2 regions of the Streptomyces sp. NPDC029014 genome follow, and region 2 is predicted to be linked to the other one. Evidence: predicted binding sites of a transcription regulator. Region 2 holds the regulator's gene; the other holds the start of a gene.
The links. The regulator HspR, encoded in region 2, represses chaperone genes until heat shock. The targets are predictions, from matches to a motif close to TTGAGNNNNNNNNNCTCAA.
Positions count from the first base shown of each region.

Region 1 (8,068 bases), on a different contig from region 2:
GGCCGTGCGCCGCTCGGCCGGGTCCTGCGCGGACTCCGGCACGTGGTGCGGCCGGCCGATGAGCGCCCGCAGGTCGTCGGCGCCGATGCTCAGCGGCAGCGCGCGCTCGCCCAGTTCGTGCTGGGCGGCGACCTTGCGCAGCAGCCGGGCGAGGGAGCGCTCCAGGGTGCGCACGCCCGCCTCGCGGGTGTACTCGCCCGCCAGCTTGCGCAGGGCCTCCTCCTCCAGGACGACCTCGTCCGCGCCGAGGCCGGCGCGCTCCAGCTGGCGCGGCAGCAGGTGGTCGCGGGCGATCACGACCTTCTCGTCCTCCGTGTACCCGTCGAGGCGGACGAGCTCCATCCGGTCGGCGAGCGCCTCGGGGATGGCCTCCAGCACGTTCGCGGTCGCCAGGAAGACGACGTCGCTCAGGTCGAGCTCCACCTCCAGGTAGTGGTCGCGGAAGGTGTGGTTCTGCGCCGGGTCCAGGACTTCCAGCAGGGCGGCGGCCGGGTCGCCGCGGAAGTCGGAGCCGACCTTGTCGATCTCGTCGAGGAGCACGACCGGGTTCATGGACCCGGCCTCCTTGATGGCGCGGACGATGCGGCCGGGCAGCGCGCCGACGTACGTGCGCCGGTGGCCGCGGATCTCGGCCTCGTCCCGTACGCCGCCGAGCGCGACGCGGACGAACGTGCGGCCCATGGCGTGCGCGACGGACTCGCCTAGGGAGGTCTTGCCGACACCGGGCGGGCCGACGAGGGCGAGGACGGCCCCGCCGCGGCGGCCGCCGATGACGCCCATGCCGCGCTCGGTGCGGCGCTTGCGGACGGCGAGGTACTCGGTGATGCGGTCCTTCACGTCGTCCAGCCCGGCGTGCTCGGCGTCGAGGACGGCGCGGGCGCCGGTGATGTCGTAGGCGTCCTCGGTCCGCTCGTTCCAGGGCAGTTCGAGGATGGTGTCGAGCCAGGTGCGGATCCAGGAGCCCTCCGGGGACTGGTCGCTGGACCGCTCCAGCTTGTCGACCTCCTTGAGGGCGGCCTCCCGTACCTTCTCGGGGAGGTCGGCGGCCTCGACGCGGGTGCGGTAGTCGTCGGAGGCCTCTCCCTCCTTCTCCCCGTTCAGCTCGCGCAGTTCCTTGCGGACGGCCTCCAGCTGACGCCGCAGCAGGAACTCGCGCTGCTGCTTGTCGACCCCGTCCTGGACGTCCTTGGCGATGGACTCGGCGACGTCCTGCTCGGCGAGGTGCTCGCGCAGCCAGGTGATGGCGAGCTTGAGACGGGCGACGGGGTCGGCGGTCTCCAGCAGCTCGACCTTCTGGGCCACCGTCAGGAAGGGCGAGTAGCCGGAGTTGTCGGCGAGGGCGGAGACGCCGTCGATCTGCTGGATGCGGTCCACGACCTGCCAGGCGCCGCGCTTCTTGAGCCAGCTGGTGGCGAGGGCCTTGTACTCCTTGACGAGTTCGGTGACCGATCCGGGCAGCGGGTCGGCGAGCCGCTCGTCGACGCTCTCTCCCTCGACCCACAGCGCGGCGCCGGGGCCGGTGGTCCCGGCCCCGATGCGGACGCGGCCGATGCCGCGGATGAGCGCGCCGGGATCGCCGTCGGAGAGCCGGCCCACCTGCTCGACCGTCCCCAGCACACCGGTGCCGGCGTACTTCCCGTCGACGCGCGGCACGAGCAGCACCCGGGGCTTCCCGCTGCGGACCGCGGCCTGGGCCGCCTCGACGGCGCCGCGCACCTCGGCGTCGGTCAGGTCCAGGGGAACGACCATGCCGGGCAGCACGACCTCGTCGTCGAGCGGCAGCACGGGCAGGGTGAGCTTTACGGACGTCGAAGCCATGATCTTCCCTTCGGCAGTGAAGTTGAGCTATGCCGACTCAATGCATGTGCGCCTCCAGGTGTTCCCCAACTACCGTTCGCCTCCGGCGAACACGCCCGGAAGGGGTCGGATCACGGGCCCGGGGCCAGGTGCCTGCCGGGGCCGGCGCCTACCGGGGCCGGCGCCTACCGGGACCTGGCGCGGTCCTTCGGGGCCGCAGCCCGCGACGGGCACGCCGTGCTCATGCGGATCTCCTGAACCCAACCCGCCGTCGGGCCGGGCTACGCCCCGAAAATGCGGATGTCGCCGGAGGACGTGCGGGCCTGCAAGCGGGCGGGGGCGGCCGGGTCCGTGGGGACGGAGACCTCGTTGCGGCCCGAGTCGGTGGCCGTCTCGACCCGGTACGGGGCCGCGGGCAGGCGCAGGGTGACGTCGCCCGAGGTGGTCTCGGCCGACACCGAACCGGGCCCCTTCGCGAACTCCAGGCGCACGTCGCCCGCGGAGGTCGCGGCATCGGCGCTCGCCCCGGTCAGGCCGGTCGCGGTGACCGAGCCCGAGGTGGTGCGGACCCGCAGCGGACCCGTGACGCCCTCGGCCCGGACGTCGCCGGAGGAGGTGGTGAGGTCGGCGGCGGCCACCCCGGTGACGGTGAGGCGGCCGCTTGTGCCGGCCAGCTTGACCGTCGCGCCGGCCGGGACCTCCAGCCGCCAGTCGGTGGAACAGGGGCCGGAGCCGGAGCAGCCGTCGGTGAGGACGAGGCGGCCCTGCGACAGCTGCCGCCCCGGCACCGGCTCCGGGCCGCCGCGGTAGCGGACCGTGCGGTGGATGCGGACTCCGGGGCCGCTGCCCGGGACCACCTCCACGGAGCCGCTGCGGGCGTCCGGCACCTCGACCGCGGTGACCGCCCCGGTGACCTCGGCGCCGTCCGAGAGGGTCGTCAGGCGCTCGCCGAACACGCATGCGGACAGGAGCAGGGCGCCGGCCGAGGCGACGAGCGCCGCTCGTACGGACCGGGACGGAACGCGGTGGAATGCCATGCCCCGACTCTGCCGGGGGCGGCCACGGCGGGCCGATGGTGCCGGTACCCGGATCCGGGGTGGGGTTGTCCCCCGGATCCGCCGGCCACCACGATCCCGCCCGCCTGCCCCCGCGGCGGCAGCGTCAGAGGCCGACCGAGCCGTCGATGCGCTCGCGCAGCAGGTCGGCGTGGCCGTTGTGGCGGGCGTACTCCTCGATCATGTGGACCAGCACCCAGCGCAGGGACACCCGCCCGCGCCAGCCGTCCTCGCCCTCCGCGTCGAGATCGGGCGCGGCCGCGGTGAACGCCCGGGCGAACGCCACCTCGGTGTGCCAGGCCTCCCACGCCTCCCCCGCGGCCCCGGCGGTACCGGGGCCGGGGCGGCCGGCCCCGGCGAAGTCGAAGTCGCCGTCCGGGTCCGCCTCCGAGGAGTACCGGGCCGGCGCTTCCTGACCGGCCAGGACCTGCCGGAACCAGCGCCGCTCCATGTCGGCGAGGTGCCGGACGAGCCCGAGCAGCGAGAGCGTGGACGGCTCGACCGGCCGCAGGGCCAGCTCCGCGCCCAGCCCGGCGCACTTCAGTTCCAGGGTGGCGCGCTGCGCCTCCAGGACGTCGGTGAGGATGCTCCGCTCGTCCCCGGTGGCCGGTCCGCCGAAGCGCCGTTCCGAGGTGTTGCCCGGGATCAGCTCCGCCCGACGGCCCGTCACGGCGGGGCGCTCCGGGCTCGCGGCCCAGTCCGTCCACGAGCCGTCGTACACGGCGAGGGATGCGGGCGGGTACCCGGCGAGGACCGCTCCGAGGGCGAGGACGCAGGCCGTCACCCCCGACCCGCAGCTGAAGTACAGCCGCTCCCGGCCCCCCGTCAACACCTCGAAGGCGTCCTTGAGTTCCCCGGCGGGCCGCATCTGGCCGCCCTCTCCCAGCAGCTCCCCGAACGGCAGGTTGACCGCCCCCGGCATGTGGCCCCCGCGCAGCCCCGGCCGCGGCTCCGGGGCGGTGCCGGCGAAGCGCTCCCGCGTCCGGGCGTCGAGGACGGCCGCGTCCGGGTCGGCCAGGGCGGCGGCCACGGCGTCGCCGTCCACCAGGAGCCCGGCGCGGGGGCGGGCCGTGAAGGAGCCGCGCGGGCCCTCGTACGCGGGCCCGGTCTCCTCGACGGGCAGCCCGGCGGCGGTCCAGGCCGGAAGGCCGCCGTCGAGGACGGCGGCCCGGTCGAAGCCCATGGCGCGCAGCATCCACCAGGCGCGGGCGCTGGAGTAGACACCGGCGCCGTCGTAGACGACGACGGTGCTGGTGTCGTCGATGCCGAGCTCGCGCGCGGCCGCGGTGAACGCGTCCGCGCCGGGCATGGTGTGCGGGGCGGGGGCGTCGTGGTCGGACAGGGCGCCGTCGAGGTCGAAGGGGCGGGCGCCCGGGATGCGCCGGCCGGCGCCGCGGTGGGCGCCGACGGAGGCGTCGAGGACGACCAGGCCGGGCGTGCCGAGGCGGGCGGCGAGCCAGTCCGCCCCGACGAGGGGCCCGACCGGCCCCCCACCCGCCCCTGCGCCTGCGCCCGTGCCCGTGTCGGTGTCGGTGTTCGACTGGGTGTGCTCGGTCATGCGGTGGGTCCCCCCGGAGCCTCGTGCGACGTGACGGCACCCATCCTGCCCCGACCGCCTCAGGGGCATCCGCCCGGGCGGGCCCAGACCGCGATCCGCGCCCCGCGCACCCGGTCCACCGAGCAGAGGTCGTAGTGCGAGACCAGCGTCTGCCGTTTGACGGCCTCCCGCGGGTACGGGTCGAGCGGCTGCCCCGCCGGGTCCATCAGCGCGATCACCCGCGGGGCGTCGTCCACCAGCCGGGCCCGGATACCCGCCGAGGGCAGCTCGGTGCCCCACAGGCTGGCCGAGGCGGCCGGGGAGCGGTCCAGGGCCAGGTCCCACAGCCCCCGGTACACGGCGGGCGAGGACAGCAGCCACTCGCGCCGCCGGGCGGGCAGGAACAGCACCGCGTCCCCGGGCCGGGCCCGTTCCCGGACCGCGGACGCCACGGCGAGGGCGTCGTCCTTGCGGCTCTCGGGGGTGCGCAGCCACACCGACCACCACCCGAAGGGCACCAGCACGGCGGCCACCAGCAGCCACGGCACGGCCGCGCGCCACCGCTGCACGGCCGCGAGGCGGGCCCCGGCCGCCAGGGCGAGCCCGGTCAGCGCGTAGAGCACGTACCGGTCGACGTACAGGGGGTGCACCAGCGAGACGGCGATCAGCAGCCCGGGCGGCAGCAGCGCGAGCGGTACGGCGACCCTCACCAGCTCCCGCGGCACCGCGCTCCCCCGCGTCAGCAGCCACGTCGCGGCCGCGACCACCGCGTACGCGGCCCAGTCCGCCCAGCCGGGCCGGCCGAGCCAGCCCAGCTGCTGCTCGACCTGCCGGGCGCCGAGCCGGGCCAGCGGGAGCAGCAGGACGAGGACGGCGGCGGCGCTGCGCCGCCAGCCGGGCGAGCGCCGGGCGGTGACGGCGTGGGCGGGCAGCGCGAACACGGCGAACGGGTGCAGCCAGCAGCCGAGGAGCAGCACGACGGCGTACGCGGGCCACCGCTCGCGCAGCATCAGGTACGTCGACCACACCACGGCCGCCGCGACCAGGGCGTACGAGCGGCCTTCCTGGGCGTACATCTGCACCGGCGGCAGCACGGCGTACGCGGCGCCGGCGAGCAGCCCGGCCCGCTCGCCCGCGAGCCGGCGGCCGACCGCGGCCACCCCGGCGGCGGCGAGGGCGGTGGCGGCGACCGACGGCAGCCGCAGCAGCCACAGCCCGGCGGGCGACGGGTCGGGGCCGGCGGCCGCGCCGGTGCCGGGGAGGGCGTCCGCGGCCAGGAACACGCCGTGCAGGAGCAGGTAGTACAGCCCGTGCACGGCGTCCACCTGCCCGAGCAGCTCGACCAGCCCGCCGAGCGGGCGGTGCGCCACCTGCCAGGTCACGGACTCGTCGCGCCACATGCTGCCGCCCCGGCCCGCGCCCCACAGTCCGAGGAGGAGCGCGAGGAGCGGCGGCAGCCAGCGCCGGGCGGCGGTGCGGATGTCGTCCTCCGGGTGCTTTCCGTAGGGGTGGGCGGCCTCCATACTCGGGGTCGGGCCGAAAACCTGCGGAGGTGGGGTGTGCGCACGGTACGAGCGGTGGCGGCGGTGCTGCTGGGTGCGGTGGCCCTGACCGGATGCGGTGCGGCCGGGGCGCAGACCCCCGCCCCCGGTCCTCCGGCCGCCTCGAACGCCCCGACCCCGGCGGGCCCGGTTCCCTCGGGGCCGGGCGTCCCCGCGACGACGGGCGGCCCGACCGGCCCGTCCACGGCGGCCTCCGCCGGCCCGTCCCCGGCCGCCGGGCGCCTGGTCGCGGTCACCCGCAGCGGTGGCTTCGCCGGGCGGACGACGGGCCTGCTGGTCACGGACGACGGCTCGTGGACCCGCCTGGACGGCGAGGGCCGGCGGACCGGATCCGGGAAGCTGTCGGCGGACGGGCTCGCGAAGCTGCGGGCGGCGCTCGCGGCCGCGGACTTCTCCCGCCTGCCCCGGGTCCCGACGGGCGGACCGACGGTCTACGACGGGTTCACGTACGCCTTCGTGCACGGCGGCCGCGAGGTCACCGCCCGCGACGGGGCGATCCCGCCGGGCCTGGCGGACGTACTGTCGGCGCTGCCCTCGTTCGAGGGCAGCTGACCCCGGCCGCGGACGCCCCGACAGGACCCCCGCAGGAACCGGCGCGGGCTTCCCACCGGGCACACCTGCGCGGGCGCCCCGAGGCGGACTCCAGGCAGACCCAGGGCGGATTCCGGGAGGCTTGCGGCCGGCTTCCTGCCGACTTCCTGCCGACTTCCTGCCGGCTTCGAAAGGTCTTCGGGGAGGCCTCCGCGGCACCCGGCATGGCGGCCCATATCCCCATTCCGACCGCAATCGGAATCAGCACCTCCGCCGGTTTCGCTGTCCGAACCCCGCATAGCCGCAGGCCGGTGGCTCCTCTACGCTGCACCCCTATCACGCGGATCTCCAGGGGCGGGACATGGAACAGACACACACCACCCACACCGGCGGCGCCGCGGCCACCCCCGGCGCTCAGCGGCGCGTGCTCGTGGTCGAGGACGACCGCACCATCGCCGACGCCATCACGGCCCGGCTGCGCGCCGAGGGCTTCCAGGTGCAGGCCGCCTTCGACGGGCCGGCCGCCGTGGCGGCGGCCGAGAGCTGGCAGCCCGAGCTGCTGGTCCTCGACGTCATGCTGCCGGGCTTCGACGGCCTGGAGGTGTGCCGCCGGGTCCAGGCCCAGCGGCCGGTCCCGGTGCTGATGCTCACCGCGCGCGACGACGAGACCGACATGCTGGTCGGGCTCGGGGTCGGGGCCGACGACTACATGACCAAGCCGTTCTCCATGCGCGAGCTGGCGGCCCGGGTCCACGTCCTGCTGCGCCGCGTGGAACGCGCGACGCTGGCCGCGCACGCCCCCCGCGGGGCCACGCTGCGGCTGGGGGACCTGGAGATCGACCACGCGCAGCGCCGGGTCCGGGTGCAGGCGGAGGACGTCCACCTGACCCCGACCGAGTTCGACCTGCTCGTCTGCCTGGCCGGCACCCCCCGGGCGGTGCTCTCCCGGGAGCAGCTGCTGGCCGAGGTGTGGGACTGGGCCGACGCCTCCGGCACCCGTACGGTCGACAGCCACATCAAGGCCCTGCGCCGGAAGATCGGGGCGGAGCGGATCCGTACCGTCCACGGCGTGGGATACGCCCTGGAGACCCCGGCGCAGGCGTGAGCGGCGGGCGCCCCGAGGGGGGGCTCCGCCCGTTCTCGCCGTTCTCGATCAAGACCAAGCTGGGCACGCTGGTCGTGGTCTCGGTGTTCATCACCACCGGGCTGCTGCTGGTGGCCCTGCGCACCGACACCGAGCTCCGCTTCATCACGGTGTTCTCGGTGATCGCATCGATGCTGATCACCCAGTTCGTGGCGCACAGCCTGACGGCCCCGCTGGACGACATGACCCGGGTGGCCCGGGCGATCTCCCACGGGGACTTCACCCGCCGGGTCCGCGGGGCCGGCCGCCGCGACGAGCTCGGCGACCTGGCCTCCACCATCAACCTGATGGCGGACGACCTGGAGGCCGTGGACCGGCACCGCAGGGAGCTGGTCGCCAACGTCTCGCACGAGCTGCGCACGCCCATCGCGGCGCTGCGCGCGGTGCTGGAGAACGTGGTCGACGGGGTCTCGGAGGCCGATCCGGAGACCATGCGGACGAT
Region 1 is NZ_JBVHVT010000017.1:75,921-83,988, reverse strand. It holds gene lon (endopeptidase La) at 1-1,818, opposite strand, end outside; gene ACZ4VL_RS12025 (DUF4097 family beta strand repeat-containing protein) at 2,079-2,834, opposite strand; gene ACZ4VL_RS12020 (DinB family protein) at 2,959-3,501, opposite strand; partial or broken gene ACZ4VL_RS12015 (sulfurtransferase) at 3,514-4,410, opposite strand; gene ACZ4VL_RS12010 (glycosyltransferase family 39 protein) at 4,470-5,912, opposite strand; gene ACZ4VL_RS12005 (hypothetical protein) at 5,949-6,503, shown strand; gene ACZ4VL_RS12000 (response regulator transcription factor) at 6,844-7,587, shown strand; gene ACZ4VL_RS11995 (HAMP domain-containing sensor histidine kinase) at 7,584-8,068, shown strand, end outside.
Region 1: lon (endopeptidase La) is a predicted target of HspR. The motif match lies at 1,841-1,859, and genes of this name have one in related genera.

Region 2 (8,068 bases):
GCCGCGGCAGCCGGAGCGGCCGCGGCGGGCGCAGGGTGCGGTCGGGCGGCGGGGAGGGCCTGCGTGCGGGGCGCCGGACCGGGAGGAACGTGAGCGGCGGCAGCGGCATGCAGGCACCGTGCCCTGCCCCGGTGGCGGTTCCTGGATGCCGCGCAGCGGCAGGGGGTGTGCGTCGCCCACTCGGCCCCGCCCCGTCAGGGTGTCGGGCCCCGCCCCGCCCGTCGTGTCGGCCCCGCCCCGCTGGAGATCCGCTCGCGGATGAGCGTAAGAACGGGATAAAAGTTGAGTCGACCCCACTCACCTCTGTTGACGCAGGACGAGGCGTCGGGCACTCTTGAGCCTGTTCCACTCAAGTCAGCTGGAGGAATTGAAATGGCACGTGCGGTCGGCATCGACCTGGGCACCACTAACTCCGTCGTCAGCGTTCTCGAAGGCGGCGAGCCCACCGTCATCACCAACGCCGAGGGCGCCAGGACCACGCCGTCCGTCGTCGCCTTCGCCAAGAACGGCGAGGTCCTCGTCGGCGAGGTCGCCAAGCGGCAGGCGGTCACCAACGTCGACCGCACCATCCGCTCGGTGAAGCGCCACATGGGCACCGACTGGAAGATCAACCTGGACGGCAAGGACTTCAACCCGCAGCAGATGAGCGCCTTCATCCTGCAGAAGCTGAAGCGCGACGCCGAGGCCTACCTGGGTGAGAAGGTCACCGACGCGGTCATCACCGTCCCGGCGTACTTCAACGACTCCGAGCGTCAGGCCACCAAGGAGGCCGGCGAGATCGCGGGCCTGAACGTCCTGCGCATCGTCAACGAGCCGACCGCCGCCGCCCTGGCCTACGGCCTGGACAAGGACGACCAGACCATCCTCGTCTTCGACCTCGGTGGCGGCACCTTCGACGTGTCGCTGCTGGAGATCGGTGACGGCGTCGTCGAGGTCAAGGCCACCAACGGTGACAACCACCTCGGTGGTGACGACTGGGACCAGCGCGTCGTCGACTACCTGGTGAAGCAGTTCGCGAACGGCCACGGCGTCGACCTGTCCAAGGACAAGATGGCCCTCCAGCGCCTGCGCGAGGCCGCCGAGAAGGCGAAGATCGAGCTGTCCTCCTCCACGGAGACCACGATCAACCTGCCCTACATCACGGCCTCCGCCGAGGGCCCGCTGCACCTGGACGAGAAGCTCACCCGCGCCCAGTTCCAGCAGCTGACCTCGGACCTGCTGGACCGCTGCAAGGTGCCGTTCCACAACGTGATCAAGGACGCGGGCATCGCCCTCTCCGACATCGACCACGTGGTCCTCGTCGGCGGCTCCACCCGCATGCCGGCCGTCGCCGAGCTCGTCAAGGAGCTGACCGGCGGCAAGGAGGCCAACAAGGGCGTCAACCCGGACGAGGTCGTCGCCATCGGCGCCACCCTCCAGGCCGGTGTCCTCAAGGGTGAGGTCAAGGACGTCCTGCTCCTCGACGTGACCCCGCTGTCCCTCGGCATCGAGACCAAGGGCGGCATCATGACCAAGCTCATCGAGCGCAACACCACGATCCCGACCAAGCGCTCGGAGATCTTCACGACGGCCGAGGACAACCAGCCGTCCGTGCAGATCCAGGTCTACCAGGGCGAGCGCGAGATCGCGGCGTACAACAAGAAGCTCGGCATGTTCGAGCTGACGGGCCTGCCGCCGGCCCCGCGCGGCGTCCCGCAGATCGAGGTCTCCTTCGACATCGACGCCAACGGCATCATGCACGTGACCGCGAAGGACCTGGGCACGGGCAAGGAGCAGAAGATGACCGTCACCGGCGGCTCCTCGCTCGGCAAGGACGAGGTCAACCGCATGCGCGAGGAGGCCGAGCAGTACGCGGAGGAGGACCAGCGCCGCCGCGAGGCCGCCGAGACCCGCAACCAGGCCGAGCAGCTCGTGTACCAGACGGAGAAGTTCGTCAAGGACAACGAGGACAAGGTCCCGGGCGACGTGAAGACCGAGGTCGAGGCCGCCGTCGCCGAGCTGAAGGAGAAGCTCAAGGGCGAGGACACGGCCGAGATCCGCACCGCGACCGAGAAGGTCGCCGCGGTCAGCCAGAAGCTCGGCCAGGCGATCTACGCCGACGCCCAGGGCGCCCAGGCCGCCGGCGGTGCCGGTGACGCGGGCCAGGCCAAGGCCGATGACGACGTGGTCGACGCCGAGATCGTCGACGACGAGAAGCCGAAGGGCGGCGCGGCCTGATGCCGGAGGAGACCGCGGGTTTCGAGGAGAAGCCCGAAGTCCCCAACGGCGCGACCCCTGAGGACGCCGCCGAGCCGAAGACCGCCGACTCCTCCTCCGAGGAGCCGGCGGCCCCGGCCGGGGACTCCGGAGCCCAGTCCGACCAGTCCACCCCCTCCGCCCAGGGCGCGAACGCGGCCCTGGTGGCGCAGCTGGACCAGGCCCGTACGGCGCTCTCCGAGCGCACCGGTGACCTCCAGCGGCTCCAGGCGGAGTACCAGAACTACCGTCGCCGCGTGGAGCGGGACCGCATCGCCGTCAAGGAGATCGCGGTCGCGAACCTGCTGACCGAGCTGCTCCCGACCCTGGACGACATCGGCCGGGCGAGGGACCATGGCGAACTGGTCGGCGGTTTCAAGTCGGTGGCCGAATCGCTGGAGACGGCTGCGGCCAAGCTGGGCCTCCAGCAGTTCGGCAAGGAGGGCGAGCCCTTCGACCCGACGATCCACGAGGCCCTGATGCACTCGTACGCGCCGGACGTCACCGAGACGACCTGCGTGGCGATCCTGCAGCCCGGGTACCGGATCGGCGAGCGCACGATCCGCCCCGCGCGGGTCGCGGTGGCCGAGCCCCAGCCGGGTGCGGCCCCGAAGTCCGAGTCCGGGGAGGGCGACACGCCTTCGGACAAGGACGCGGATGCAGCCGACAAGGGCTGACGTCCGTAAAGCTGATCATGTGACGGCACGAGAGGAGGGACGCCGGGGATGAGCACGAAGGACTTCGTCGAGAAGGACTACTACAAGGTCCTCGGTGTCCCCAAGGACGCCACCGAAGCGGAGATCAAGAAGGCGTACCGGAAGCTCGCCCGCGAGTTCCACCCGGACGCCAACAAGGGCGACGCCGAGGCCGAGGAGCGCTTCAAGGAGATCTCCGAGGCGAACGACATCCTCGGTGACGCCAAGAAGCGCAAGGAGTACGACGACGCCCGCGCGCTGTTCGGGAACGGTGGCTTCCGCCCCGGTCCCGGCGCTGGCGGCGGCTCCTTCAACTTCGACCTGGGCGACCTCTTCGGGGGTGCCCAGGGCGGCGGCGCGGGCGGCTTCGGCGGCGGCGGCCTCGGCGACGTGTTCGGCGGCCTGTTCAACCGGGGCGGCGCCGGTCCGGGAACCCGGACCCAGCCGCGCCGGGGCCAGGACATCGAGTCCGAGGTCACCCTCTCGTTCACGGAGGCGGTGGACGGGGCCACGGTCCCGCTCCGGATGTCCTCCCAGGCCCCCTGCAAGGCCTGCTCCGGCACCGGCGACAAGAACGGCACCCCCCGGGTGTGCCCGACCTGCGTCGGCACCGGCCAGGTCTCGCGGGGCAGCGGCGGCGGCTTCTCGCTGACCGACCCCTGCGCGGACTGCAAGGGCCGGGGCCTGATCGCGGAAACCCCCTGCGAGGTGTGCAAGGGCAGCGGCCGCGCCAAGTCCTCGCGGACCATGCAGGTCCGGATCCCGGCGGGCGTCTCCGACGGCCAGCGGATCCGGTTGCGCGGCAAGGGCGCGCCGGGCGAGCGCGGCGGCCCGGCCGGCGACCTGTACGTCGTCGTCCACGTGGGCAGCCACCCGGTCTTCGGCCGCAAGGGCGACAACCTGACGGTGACCGTCCCGGTGACGATCTCCGAGGCGGCCCTGGGCGCCGACATCAAGGTCCCGACCCTGGGCGGGCCCGCGGTGACGCTGAAGCTGCCGCCGGGCACCCCGACGGGCCGCACCATGCGGGCCCGCGGCAAGGGCGCGGTCCGCAAGGACGGCACCCGCGGCGACCTGCTGGTGACGGTGGAGGTCGCGGTCCCGTCCGCGCTGACGGACAAGGCCCGCGAGGCGTTGGAGATGTACCGCGACGCGACGGAGTCGGACGACCCGCGTGCCGCGCTGTTCGAGTCTGCGAAGGGAGCATGACATGGACGGCCGCCGACGACAGCCCCGCTTCGGTGGCGGGGCCTACGAGTTGACCGACGAGACCCCGGTCTACGTGATCTCGGTGGCCGCCCAGCTCTCGGGTCTGCACCCACAGACCCTGCGCCAGTACGACCGCCTCGGTCTGGTCTCCCCGGACCGCACGGCGGGCCGCGGACGGCGATATTCGGCCAGGGACATCGAGCTGCTCCGCACGGTGCAGGCGCTGTCCCAGGACGAGGGCATCAACCTGGCCGGCATCAAGCGGATCATCGAGCTGCAGAACCAGGTCGAGGCCCTCCAGCAGCGCGTGGCCGAGCTCTCGGCCGCGGTCGAGGGCGCGGCCGCCGTGATGCAGCAGCGCGAGGCCCAGGTGCACGCCTCGTACCGCCGCGACCTGGTCAAGTACCAGCCGCCGGTGGCCGGCAACGCCCTCGTCGTCTGGCGTCCCGCCCCGAAGCGGACGAACGACTAGCGGCGGCGCGGCGGCCCGCCGACGCGGCGACACGCCGACATGACGAAGGCCCCGCCCGGGTTCCTCCCGGGCGGGGCCTTCGGCGTCCTCGCGGCCGTCCCGCCTCAGCAGTCCGGCCCGCGCTCCTCCAGGATCCCGGACCGGGCGATGAGGAAGCCGAGTTGGGCGCGGCTGCCGCTGCCGAGGGTGCTGGCGAGCTTGGCGATGTGCGCCCGGCAGGTCCGTACGTTCATGCCCAGCCGGCGGGCGATGGCCTCGTCCACGTGCCCCTCGACGAGGAGCTGGGCGATGGTGCGCTGCACGCCCGAGATGCCGTCCCGGGTGGGCTGGTAGGTCACTTCCTCCTGCAGCGGCACCGCGCGGTGCCACAGCTGCTCGAACACCTTGATGAGGTAGTCCACGAGCCCCGGGTGGCGCAGCTCCAGGGCCACCTGGCGGTCGTCGCTGGCGGGGATGAAGGCGACCGTGCGGTCGAAGATGATGAGCCGTTCGAAGAGCTCCTCCAGCGTGCGCACCTCGACCTTGCCGGCCTTGAGGATGTCGACGTACGCGAGCGTGCCCCGGCTGTGGCGGACCGTGTGCTGGTAGAGGGTCCGGATCCGGACACCGCGGTCGGTCAGCGGCTGGTCGCGCTCCAGGGCTTCCGTAAGCTCCAGGCTGGGGCGGGCGCCGCCGGGCTGGACGGTGAGCATCTCGGTGTGGCACTCGGCGGTGGCCAGGTTGAGGGCGGCGTTGATGGCGTCGAAGCCCTCCAGCACGGTGATGGCGTGGGTACTGGCCGGAGCCTGCGCACTGATGGCGAGAAACGGCTCGAACGCTTCGGAGAGTTCGAGAGAATCGCGGTGCCGCTCGCGGATCTCGCGTTCGATCGGATGCAGCCGCTGGGCCAGCGCAACCGCCGGTGGAACCGGGCGCAGTGAATTGACGTCATCAGGATCCGGCTGGAGCAGGGCCAGGTCGAGCAGGCAGGGCGCCGCTTCCACGTCGCCACGTGCGATGCGACCGGTCCGCAGCGCGCTCGTGTAGAGGCGCGCTCCTTCGGAGCACAGGTTCGCGACCGAGTGGGGATGTGTCGCTTTTGTTGTGTTTATTGTCAAATCTCCACCCCCCAGGGTCCTGAACATGCAAGAACATGATGCATCGTCCCTGTGGCAGCGACGTGCCTGAATGAGCCATCGTCTGACAGGCGGGGGAGAGGATTTCATCAAGTGAGGACGAAGCCGACCATGAACAAGAGAATGCTTCGCTCGGCGCTTGCCACCGTCATCTTCTCGGCTGTGGCCGGTCTGGGACTCGCCGCAGCCGCGCTGGGGGGCGCCGGAGGTGCCGCGGACATCCAGGCGGAGGACAGCGGATGGCGCGAGCCCTCGGCGGACAGCGGATGGCGTGAGGCCCCGCTGGACAGCGGGTGGCGCTCGACCCCCGCAGATGCCGATTCCGCAGCCCTTGTCGTGGAGAGCACGGTATGACCCCCGATGACCGCGGCTTCCGCCGCGAAATGGCTTCCGCCTATCGCTCCGGCTGGCAGTTCATCGACCTCGCGACGGCCATCCCCCAGGTCGGCGACTCGCTGATGGTCACCCTCTTCGGCCAGCCCATCGTGATCACGCGGGAGGAGGACGAGGACGTGCGGGCGTACCGCTGCCTGCGCCGCCCCCGCGGCGCGCCGCAGCCGGTCCGCTGCGAGGTGCGCTACGGCATGGTCTTCGTGAACCTCGATCAGCGGGACCACCAGCTCTTCGAACCCGACATCACCACCGCCACCCCCCGCAGTGCCTGAAGCGATTCCCCCGTCGTTGCAGATCGCTCCAGGTGCTTCCCCCACACAACGGCGCCATCGTGGACCTGACCACGATGGCGCCGTTGTGATGTCGGCGTCCAGTGGTCGAACCGGACAAGGCGAATCCTGAACCGTCCGGTCCGCACCCCACCCCTCAGGCGCGGCCCATCGCCCGGTCCAGCGCGATCTCGATGACCACCCGGTCCGGGTTGGGCGAGGGCGTCCGCCCGTACCGCTGCGCGTAGCGCGCCACCGCGTCCGCGACCGCCTCCTCGTCCGTGCGCACCACCGCGCGGCCCTCCAGCGTCGCCCAGCGGCGCCCCTCCATCTGGCACACCGCGACCCGCGCCGAGCCCGGCCCCACCGCCTGGGCCGCCAGCACGTTGCGGACCTTCTTGCTGTGCTTGTTGCTGATCACCCGGGCCAGGCCGGCCTCCGGGTCGTACGTCACCCCGACGGGCACCACGTGCGGGGTGCCGTCCGGGCGCGGGGTGGTCAGCGTGCAGACGTGCCGCTCCCGCCAGAAGGCGAGGTATTCGGGCGTCGGGTTGAGTACGTCATGGGACATGCGCAGAGCGTACGACTCCGCGTCCGGAAACCCGCCTCCAGCTGCCTTGAGTGGAATAGACTCAACTTTACGCACGTTGAGTGTGTCAATCGCCTGATGCAGCCCCGACACGGATGCACCGCACGGAGAGGAGAAGCCGCACGTGGACGCCGAGCTGACCAACAAGAGCCGGGACGCGCTGAACAACGCCACCAACCGCGCAGTCAAGGACGGCCACGCCGACCTGAGCCCGGCACACCTGCTGCTGGCCCTGCTCGCCGGCGAGGACAACGAGAACCTCACCGACCTCCTCGCGGCCACCGAGGCCGACCAGGCCGCCGTGCGCTCCGGCGCCGAGCGGCTCCTCGCCGCCCTGCCCAGCGCCACGGGCTCCACGGTCGCCCCGCCGCAGCCCACCCGCGACCTGCTCGCCGTCCTCGCCGAGGCCGACCAGCAGGCCAAGGAGCTCGGCGACGACTACCTCTCGACCGAGCACCTGCTCATCGCGATCGCCGCCAAGGGCGGCGCGGCCGGAGAGGTACTGTCCGCCCAGGGCGCGACGGCGAAGAAGCTGCTGGAGGCCTTCGAGAACGCACGAGGAGGACGGCGGGTGACCACCCCCGACCCGGAGGGCCAGTACAAGGCCCTGGAGAAGTTCGGCACGGACTTCACGGCCGCGGCCCGCGAGGGCAAGCTCGACCCCGTCATCGGCCGGGACCACGAGATCCGCCGGGTCGTCCAGGTCCTGTCCCGGCGCACCAAGAACAACCCGGTGCTCATCGGCGAGCCCGGCGTCGGCAAGACCGCCGTCGTCGAGGGCCTGGCCCAGCGCATCGTCAAGGGCGACGTCCCCGAGTCCCTCAAGAACAAGCGCCTGGTCGCCCTCGACCTCGGTGCGATGGTCGCGGGCGCCAAGTACCGCGGCGAGTTCGAGGAGCGCCTGAAGACCGTCCTCGCCGAGATCAGGTCCAGCGAGGGCCAGATCATCACCTTCATCGACGAGCTCCACACGGTCGTCGGCGCGGGCGCCGGCGGCGACTCGGCCATGGACGCCGGCAACATGCTCAAGCCGATGCTGGCCCGCGGCGAGCTCCGCATGGTCGGCGCCACCACCCTCGACGAGTACCGCG
Region 2 is NZ_JBVHVT010000028.1:1,618-9,685, forward strand. It holds gene ACZ4VL_RS17220 (sugar transferase) at 1-109, opposite strand, end outside; gene dnaK (molecular chaperone DnaK) at 373-2,217, shown strand; gene grpE (nucleotide exchange factor GrpE) at 2,217-2,912, shown strand; gene dnaJ (molecular chaperone DnaJ) at 2,961-4,139, shown strand; gene ACZ4VL_RS17240 (heat shock protein transcriptional repressor HspR) at 4,141-4,611, shown strand; gene ACZ4VL_RS17245 (helix-turn-helix transcriptional regulator) at 4,716-5,735, opposite strand; gene ACZ4VL_RS17250 (hypothetical protein) at 5,838-6,080, shown strand; gene ACZ4VL_RS17255 (Rieske (2Fe-2S) protein) at 6,077-6,391, shown strand; gene ACZ4VL_RS17260 (pyridoxamine 5'-phosphate oxidase family protein) at 6,546-6,959, opposite strand; gene clpB (ATP-dependent chaperone ClpB) at 7,102-8,068, shown strand, end outside.